Regions from separate parts of the Lentzea sp. NPDC059081 genome, predicted to be linked through region 2. Evidence: riboswitches for the same ligand, from Rfam matches in the RefSeq annotation. Region 2 holds a riboswitch; each other region holds the start of a gene.
The links. A riboswitch is a leader RNA that binds a small molecule or an ion and turns the genes downstream of it on or off. The one in region 2 is predicted to bind cobalamin.
Positions count from the first base shown of each region.

Region 1: it holds a riboswitch for cobalamin, as region 2 does, so the genes downstream of both, ACFWV3_RS40555 (putative cobaltochelatase) here and ACFWV3_RS31505 (FecCD family ABC transporter permease) in region 2, are expected to answer to the same signal.
Region 3: it holds a riboswitch for cobalamin, as region 2 does, so the genes downstream of both, ACFWV3_RS16035 (ribonucleoside-diphosphate reductase subunit alpha) here and ACFWV3_RS31505 (FecCD family ABC transporter permease) in region 2, are expected to answer to the same signal.
Region 4: it holds a riboswitch for cobalamin, as region 2 does, so the genes downstream of both, ACFWV3_RS41825 (CbtB-domain containing protein) here and ACFWV3_RS31505 (FecCD family ABC transporter permease) in region 2, are expected to answer to the same signal.

Region 1 covers NZ_JBHYGW010000035.1:33,238-35,429, forward strand. The annotation lists gene ACFWV3_RS40555 (putative cobaltochelatase) at 1-717, opposite strand, end outside; cobalamin riboswitch at 757-881, opposite strand; gene ACFWV3_RS40560 (hypothetical protein) at 1,017-1,541, opposite strand; gene ACFWV3_RS40565 (threonine aldolase family protein) at 1,623-2,192, opposite strand, start outside.
Region 2 covers NZ_JBHYGW010000018.1:68,318-70,509, reverse strand. The annotation lists gene ACFWV3_RS31515 (sigma-70 family RNA polymerase sigma factor) at 1-199, opposite strand, end outside; gene ACFWV3_RS31510 (dihydrofolate reductase family protein) at 238-789, shown strand; cobalamin riboswitch at 794-915, shown strand; gene ACFWV3_RS31505 (FecCD family ABC transporter permease) at 951-1,973, shown strand; gene ACFWV3_RS31500 (ABC transporter ATP-binding protein) at 1,973-2,192, shown strand, end outside.
Region 3 covers NZ_JBHYGW010000006.1:134,172-136,363, reverse strand. The annotation lists gene ACFWV3_RS16035 (ribonucleoside-diphosphate reductase subunit alpha) at 1-1,056, opposite strand, end outside; cobalamin riboswitch at 1,162-1,371, opposite strand; gene ACFWV3_RS16030 (LysE/ArgO family amino acid transporter) at 1,415-1,963, opposite strand; gene ACFWV3_RS16025 (LysR family transcriptional regulator ArgP) at 2,064-2,192, shown strand, end outside.
Region 4 covers NZ_JBHYGW010000039.1:35,700-37,891, reverse strand. The annotation lists gene ACFWV3_RS41830 ((2Fe-2S)-binding protein) at 85-735, shown strand; cobalamin riboswitch at 806-938, shown strand; gene ACFWV3_RS41825 (CbtB-domain containing protein) at 992-1,180, shown strand; gene ACFWV3_RS41820 (CbtA family protein) at 1,197-1,949, shown strand; gene ACFWV3_RS41815 (HAD family hydrolase) at 1,946-2,192, opposite strand, start outside.

The DNA.
Region 1 (2,192 bases), on a different contig from region 2:
CTTGGCGTCCGCGATCCGCTGCTTCAGCGCAACGTCCTCGTGCGCCCACTTCGCCGCGAACGTCACGGGGTCCGCCTCGTAGGCCAGCCGCCGCCGGATGACCTCCGCACGCACCCCCACGTCCCGCGCCGCCTTGACCTGGACCGTGAGCCCGAACCGGTCGAGCAGCTGCGGCCGCAGCTCTCCCTCCTCGGGGTTCATGGTCCCGACCAGCAGGAACTGCGACGGGTGCGACACCGAAACACCTTCGCGCTCGACGTGCGCACGCCCCATCGCCGCAGCGTCGAGCAGCAGGTCGACCAAGTGGTCGTGCAGCAGGTTGACCTCGTCGACGTAGAGCACGCCCCGATGCGCCGCCGCCAGCAACCCGGGCTGGAACGCCCGCACGCCCTCGGTCAGCGCCTTCTCCAGGTCGAGCGACCCGACCAGCCGGTCCTCGGTCGCGCCAACCGGCAGCTCGACGAGCTTCGCGGCTCGCCGTTCCACCCCGTCGTGCGGCGCGTCGGGGCAGTCCGCCGTACCCGGTACGCAGCCGAAACGGCAGTTCGCGGAGATCTCCAGCTCCGGCAGCAACGCGGCGAGGGCACGCACGATCGTCGACTTCGCGGTCCCCTTCTCGCCGCGGACGAGAACACCACCGATGCCGGGGTGCACGGCGTTCAACAGCAGGGCCAGCCGGAGGTCGTCATGTCCGACGACAGCCGAAAAGGGGAACATGCGCGGTGAAGTCCTTCCTCGGGTGTCCACGCCCGTGGTCGGTCGAGTGACGAGGGGGACGAGTTCCTGACTCCCGGAGCGGGTCCGGTCACAGTCGCGGGACGGCGCCGGATTCACACCGGCTTCCTCGCGCTCCCCTCACAGCCCCGGCATCGTCGCATTCGGCGGGGGCAGGACCAACAGCCAGGTGAGCGACATCGCCTCGGGAAGTGCGGTATCGTTGCGGTGCGCAGTCGCAGTAGCGCTGCGAAGTGGACCCGGCAGCCTTCCGGACGGTGGGTGGGCCGGGTTTCGCGGTTTCAGAGGACGTGCACTGCCTCGACCAGTGGCTGCACGCGCTTCTTCCAATGGCCACCGCGGTGCCAGCACCACGCGATCGCATCGGGCAGTGCCAGCAACGGCTCCTCGTGGGCTCGGTGGTGCCGGTAGACGAGCATCTCGTGGCAGCCCTGCTCGCGGACCGTGCGGTACAGCAGCTTCTTGTCGGCATCGAGGACCGAGTCGTCCTGTTCGAGCACCAGCATCGAAGCACCGGACTTCGCCAGGTCCGCGACCAGGTGGACCAGGCACGCGTCCCGCTGCCGGCGGCGTGCGCACCCCGACCCGTCGTAGATCGTGACGGCAGGCGCGATCTCGACGACCGCGTCGAGGATCTGCTTCCGGCGCTGGTCCGACTCCTTGTGGAAGTGGATGCGCCGTTGGTTGGCCATGATCAGACCGCGCACGGTCCGACGTGCGGCCGCGAGATCGCCTGACACCAGGGCTGCCGCGGTGACGAGATAGCCCTTTTCCTTCGTCTCGTCCACGAACACATGGCCGGTCACGCCGCACTGCCCCCTGCTTCGACAACGGAGGCCAGATGGTGGCAGAACCCGCCCGTACACGATCGAGGTAGTGGGATGTCCTCAGATCAAGCTCTGGAACTCCTCCCAAGCCGAAGCCACCTCGTCACCGGTCCACTCCAACGCCGGCCCAGCCACCGTCACCTCGGTCTTCGCCCCCACCCCAGTCCCATCCGGCCAAAAAGACCCGAGGAACTTCCCGCTGACCTCGGTCAACCGAGCAGGATCCCCGCTCAACCGCAACGCGAACTGGTGCGTATCAGGCTCCGGCAGCCCCATGGCCGCAGCCACCACCTTCGCGTGCGCGACATAAGACCCCAACCGGGGCAACACGGTGTCCAACCCGTGCAAAGCAGACAAAGCAGCAGGCCACTGCTGGAACAGCATCCCGCCGTACCGATGCCGCCACACCCGAGCCTGCTCGACGAAGTCAGCAGACCCGGCCAGCGCCGCCCCGGAGATCCCCTCCAGCGACTTGTAGAACGACACGTACACCGAGTCGAACAGCCCGACGATCTCCGGCAGCGGCTTGCCCAGCCCGAACGTGCTCTCCCACAGCCGCGCGCCGTCGAGGTGCACGACCGCGTCCCGCTCACGAGCGGCATCCACCCACGACGTCAGCTCGTCCCAGGT
Region 2 (2,192 bases):
CGTTCGTCGCGATGCGGTACAGCCACGTGCGGACCGAGGCCTTGCGCTCGTCGTAGCGCTCGCGGGCGTTCCACGCGCGGAGCAGCGTGTCCTGCACCAGGTCCTCGGCCTCGTGGACCGATCCGAGCATGCGGTAGCAGTACGCCAGCAGCTCGCGGCGGTGCTGCTCCAGACGCGTCTCGAAACCGGTGCTCGTCATCGCGATGAGTATCACCGCCGTCGCCGGTACGTACTGGCATGAGCGATCTGATTGTCACCGAGTTCGTCACACTGGACGACGTCGTCGAGGACCCCGACGGACGGGCCGGCACCCCCGGCGGAGGCTGGGCGTTCCGGCACGGGGAGAAGGCGGTGGCGGGCGACAAGTTCGACCTCGGCCCGCTGTTCGAGACCGGCGTCATGCTCTTCGGGCGCACGACCTGGGAGCACTTCTCGAAGCTGTGGCCCAGCCGCACCGGCCCGTTCGCCGACCGGATGAACGCCATCCCCAAGGTTGTCGTGTCCAAGTCCCTGACCAGCGCGGACGCGTGGCAGAACTCATCCGTGACGGACGATCTCGTGTCGACCGTGCGCGCGCTGAAGGCACGTCAGGACATCGTCGTCGTGGGCAGCATCAGCGTTGTGCGCGCGTTGGCCGAACACGGTCTCGTCGACGAGTACCGGCTGATGGTGTTCCCGACGGTCCTGGGTGCCGGCGAGCGGCTTTTCACCGTTCCGGGAGAGCTGCGTCTCACGTCCGTGGAGCAGAAGGGGAGTGGTGCGCTCATGCGGTACCGGACGGACACGTGATCGTGTCGGGTTAGAGTGCAGATGTCGCGTGTGGGGGAAGTCCGGTCGAAGTCCGGCGCTGACCCGCAACGGTAGGCCCCTCCCCGGGGGCAAGCCCGAATACCCGCACACGGCATGCACAGCTACTCCGACTCCTGCCGTGGACTGCGGGAAGGGACCCAGTGATCTCCAAGATCAGCGCGCTCGTCGGCGTGCTCGTCGTCAGCATCGTGGCGGGCGTGGCGCTCGGTCCCGTCTCCGTGCCGTTCGACGTCACCCTCGACCTGCTGTGGGCCGCGCTCACCGGCGGCACGATCCCCGCCGACCTCGCCGGCCAGTACCACATCGTCTGGGACATCCGGCTGCCCCGCGTGCTGCTGGCCGCGGTCGTGGGCGCCGGTCTCAGCGTGGTCGGCGTGGCGATCCAGGCCATGGTCCGCAACGCCCTCGCGGACCCGTACGTGCTCGGCATCTCGTCGGGCGCGAGCGTGGGGGCGACGGCCGTGGCGACGCTCGGGGTGTTGCAGGGCCTCGGTGTCTACGCGCTGTCCACGGGCGCGTTCCTGACGGGTCTCGGCGCCACGGCGCTGGTCTACCTCACCGCGCGCACGAGCCGAGGGCTCACACCGCTGCGGCTGGTGCTGACCGGAACCGCGCTGGCGTACGGGTTCTCCGCGGTGGCGATGCTGCTCGTGTTCCAGGCGCCGCACGGCGAGGCGGCCCGCAGCGCCATGTTCTGGCTGCTGGGCAGTCTCGGCGGGGCGAACTGGCAGTCGTTGCCGATCGCTTTGACCGTGACGGTCCTCGGGATCGTGTACCTGATGACCAAGGCGCGGCAGCTCAACGCGCTGGCGATGGGGGACGAGACCGCGACCACGCTCGGCGTCGCGGTCACCCGGTTCCGCACGCACCTGTTCATCGTCACCGCGGGCATCACCGGCGTGCTGGTCGCGGTGAGCGGTGCCGTCGGGTTCGTCGGACTGATGCTGCCGCACCTCACGCGGATGGTCGTCGGTGCGGACCACCGGCGCGTGCTGCCCCTCGCCCCGCTGGCCGGGGCGTCGTTCCTCGTCTGGGTCGACGTCGCCGCCCGCATGCTGGCCGCGCCGGAAGAGCTGCCGCTCGGCGTCATCACCGCCGCGATCGGCGTGCCGTGCTTCATCTTCCTCATGCGTCGCAGGACCTACGTCTTCGGAGGCCGCTGATGCGCGTCGACGTCCAGCAGCTCACCGTCGACGGCATCATCGAGGACATCACGCTGTCCGCCGACGACGAGGTGGTCGGCATCGTCGGCCCGAACGGCAGCGGCAAGTCCACGACCCTGCGCTGCGTCTACCGCGCCCTGAAGCCGGACGCGGGCGCCGTGCTGATCGACGGCCGCAACGTCCACAAGCGACACGACCTGGCCCGCGAGCTGTCCGCGC
Region 3 (2,192 bases), on a different contig from region 2:
GTCGGGCACCTCGTCGGGGGAGAAGAGCGTCCACTGACCACCGGCGCGCACCCGGCGCAGGAACTCGTCCGGCACCCAGTTCGCGGTGTTCATGTCGTGGGTGCGGCGGCGCTCGTCGCCGGTGTTCTTGCGCAGGTCGAGGAACTCCTCGACGTCGATGTGCCAGGTCTCGAGGTAGGCGCAGACCGCGCCCTTGCGTTTTCCTCCCTGGTTGACCGCCACCGCCGTGTCGTTCGCGATCTTCAGGAACGGCACCACGCCCTGTGACTTGCCGTTGGTCCCCTTGATGTGCGCACCGATCCCGCGCACCGGCGTCCAGTCGTTCCCCAGCCCACCGGCGAACTTCGACAGCAGCGCGTTGTTGCTGATGCCGTGGAAGATCGAGGCGAGGTCGTCGTCCACGGTCGTCAGGAAGCACGACGACAGCTGCGGCCGCGTGGTGCCCGAGTTGAACAGCGTCGGCGTCGAGCACATGAAGTCGAACGACGAGAGCAGCTCGTAGAACTCGATCGCGCGGGCGTCGCGGTCGTCCTCCTGCAGCGCGAGACCCATGGCCACGCGCATGAAGAACGCCTGCGGCAGCTCGTAGCGGCGGTCGTCGTGGTGCAGGAAGTAGCGGTCGTACAGCGTCTGCATGCCCAGGAACTGGAAGTTCAGGTCACGGGACGCGTCCAGTGCCGCGCCGAGCCGGGCGAGGTCGAAGTCCGCGAGCCGGGGGTCGAGCTGGCCCAGCTCGATGCCGTGGTGGACGAACGAGGCGAAGTACGACGGGTAGCGCTCGGTCATCTCGGCGTGCGTCAGCGGCACTCCGCACGCCTCGGTGCGCAGCTTGTCCAGCAGCAGCCGGGCGCTGACGTAGGAGTAGTCCGGGTCGAGCTCGACCATCGCGCGGGCGGCCATGATCGGTGCCAGGGCCAGCTCGGCGTCGGTGATGCCGTCGTAGAGGTTCCGCTTCGTCTCGGCGAGGACCGCCTCGGCCGAGGCGTTGGGCAGGTCGGCACACGCTTCGTGGACGACCCCTGATAGTCGGTCCAGCGGTGTCGGCTGGTCGGGCACGCTCTCTCCTCGCGAGCAAGCCCGAGAGAACGCGTGCGCGCGCCGGTGGACACGCCACCGGTGCACACAGCCGCCCTCCCTCGGGGCACCGTGTAGTGCGCGCAGGCTTGCGCGCACACCAGTGGCAGGTCTTCGGACTCGTGGGCGCCGGGCACGCTCCTACCGGCCGTCGCTTCCCAGGCCTGGGCCCAGTGCTTCGTTGACGGCTTTCGTTCCCACTCACCGCTGCGGGGCAGTCCCGGACTTCCACCGGGTTCCCTCTTGCCTCACCCGCCCGTTGCTCCGGGCCGGTGAACCACCAGCGCGGCAGATACTACATGTGGTGGTGGCCGCTTGATCACCACCCAAGATGCGCGTGTCACGCGCCGGCGATCAAGGCGACTCCGAGGACCGTCATCACGGCGGCGACCACGCCGTCGAGTACCCGCCACGCGCGCGGCCTCGCGAACAGCGGGCTGAGCAGGCGGGCGCCGAACCCCAGTGCGACGAACCACAGGACGCTCGCCGTCACCGCGCCGACCCCGAAGAGCCACCGGCCGGCCGCGATCGACCCGAGCAGGAACAGCGTGTCGAGGTACACGTGCGGGTTGAGCCACGTCAGCGCGAGCGCCGTGAGCACGGGTCGTCCGGACGGTTCGCCGGAGACATCCATCGAGGACGGCCGCAGTGCCCGCCGGGCCGCCAGGAACCCGTACCCCAGCAGGAAGATCCCGCCCACGACCGCGGCGGCGGTGACCAGCGACGGCCACTTCCGCACGACCGCACCGAACCCGGCGACGCCCACCGCGACCAGGATCGCGTCCGAGACGGCGCAGACGGCGACCACCTTCGCCACGGCGTGCCGTCGAAGTCCTTGGCGCAGCACGAAAGCGTTCTGCGCGCCGATCGCGACGATCAGGGTCATCATGGTGCCGAAGCCGAGGAGGAGGTCAGTCACACCGCAGAACGGTATTGACGCGTTTTAGATGAGAACAGCTAAAGATTCTTACGTAGCATTAGCGCTCGTGATGGATCTCGACCTGGTGCGCACGCTGCTGGCCGTCGTCGACGCGGGCACGTTCGACGCGGCGGCCGCGGCGTTGCACGTCACGCCCTCCGCTGTCTCGCAACGGATCAAGGCCCTCGAACACCGCACC
Region 4 (2,192 bases), on a different contig from region 2:
AACCCCCGTCCACACCGCGGTCGGATCCGTCCCACGGCCTGGACGTGATTTGTCCTGCATGGACACCCAGTAGCGTGAACTTCCGTGTCTGAGTTCGCCGAGGTCCTCGAAGCGCTGCGCCGGGTGCGCGGGATCAACCCGTTCTTCGCCCTCGACGTGGGCAGGCCCGACGACTCGTGGCTGCCGGGGACGGCGCTGCTCGAAGGTCCCGCCCTCAGGAACACCATCGACGCCATCGCGACCCGGTACGACGCCGACGAACCCCGCGTCGCGGCCAGCCTGTTCTTCCTCAGCTACACCGCGCGGCTGCTCAGCCCGCTCACGGCCGCGGACCTCTCGATCGACGTGCGGCCGGAGAACCTGTGGTGGCACCACGACCCGGTCAACGGCCTGAGCGTCCGCATCGACCTGCCGCGCCTGGGCCCACCGGCGGCGGAGGCGCTCGCCCCCGTGGTGGAGGCGATCCAGGACGTAGCCCCGGTGGCACGCGGGTTGCTGTGGGGCAATGCCATGTCGAACATCGCGGGCGCCCTGAAAATGGTCGTGCGCGCACGCATGCTCACGGCCGAGGAAGCGGAACTGCGCGGTGCGCGGCTGATGAGCGCGCCGCCGTTCGAGCAGGCGGGAGAATTCTTCTCGATCCCCGGCGAGGTCGCGTTCCGGCGCCGGAGCTGTTGTCTTTACTACCGCGTCGCCGCAGGTGGGAAGTGTGGCGACTGTCCACTCGTGAAGTGAGGAACGCAACAACTCTTATGGCCGGTTGTGCTTAACGGGCCGCTCAACTTACGGTGCACGCGCCGCAGTGACGGGAAGCCGGTGGAAATCCGGCGCGGTCCTCGCCACTGTGACCGGGAAGCGGCCCTCGCCGAGCACGTCACTGGTCCCCGCCGGGACTGGGAAGACGCGGGGGCAGCGGTGATCCGGGAGTCAGGAGACCGGCTGCGGCGCCGCAAGGAGAGTTGACCTTCCACGAGGTATGGAGGAGCCCGTCATGACGAGCCCCGCAGCAAGCCTGTCCGCCGTCCGCGTGCCCAAATGGGCCTTCGCCGTCTCACTGCTCGGCCTGATCGTCACCTACCTGGTCCTGCAGGAGAACGGCCTCGCGCTCGGCGCGGGTTCCGAGTTGCTGCACGAGTTCTTCCACGACGGCCGCCACGCCCTCGGCGTCCCCTGCCACTGATCCGCTGATCACGCAGATGACGACGACGTACAAGTCGATCGCACTGCGCGGGATCGCGGCCGGCGGCATCGCCGGTGTCGCCTCCGCGCTCGTGCAGCTCCTGGTCACCGAGATCCCCATCCGCGCCGCGCTGGCGGTCGAGGAGGCTCGCGCACCCGCCGGCGACGAGGCCGGCCATTCCCACGGCGGCGAGGAAGAGCTGGTCAGCCGCGGCGCTCAGGTCGTGGGCGGCATGCTCGGCGTGGTGATCGTCGGCATCGCCGTGGGCCTGGTGTTCGCCACGGCCTACGCGCTGTCGAAGCGCTGGTTCACCGACCGCACCCCGTTCAGCCGCAGCCTCAGCTTCGGCGCCGCGGTGTTCGGCGCGGTGGCCCTGCTGCCGTGGCTCAAGTACCCGGCCAACCCGCCGGCCGTGGGCGACCCGGAGACGGTGAACTACCGGACCGCGCTCTACCTGGGCGTGGTGGTGGCGGGCCTGGCGATCGTGTGGGGCGCGAGCTGGCTCGCCGACCAGCTGCGCGCGCAGTCGCAGCCGGTGCGGGTCACGGGCGTGCTCCTCGCGGTGGTCGCGGCCGTCGCGGTGGTGCTGCTCGCGTTCCCCGCGCCGCCGGACACGATCCCGGCGGACATGCCGGTGGCCGTGCTGTGGCAGTTCCGGCTCAGCTCGCTCGCGCAGCTGGCCACGCTCTACGTGGGCATCGGCGTGGTGTTCGGCCTGCTGGTCGACCCCGCTACGCGCAACACGAAGACACCCGCCGCCGCGCTTTAGAGCGCGCGCAGCACCTCGAGATCGACGCCGGCGAGGGAGTCGCGGAACACCCGCCGCTCCCCCGTCGGCACCTCGACGTCACAAGGCACCACGAGCACCGTGCACCCGGCCGCCACAGCCGCCGCGACACCGGTCGGCGAGTCCTCGATGGCGACACAACGGGCCGGATCGACCGAGAGCAGCCGCGCCGCCTTCAGGTACGGCTCCGGCAGCGGCTTGTTCAGCCCGTCGACCTCGTCACCG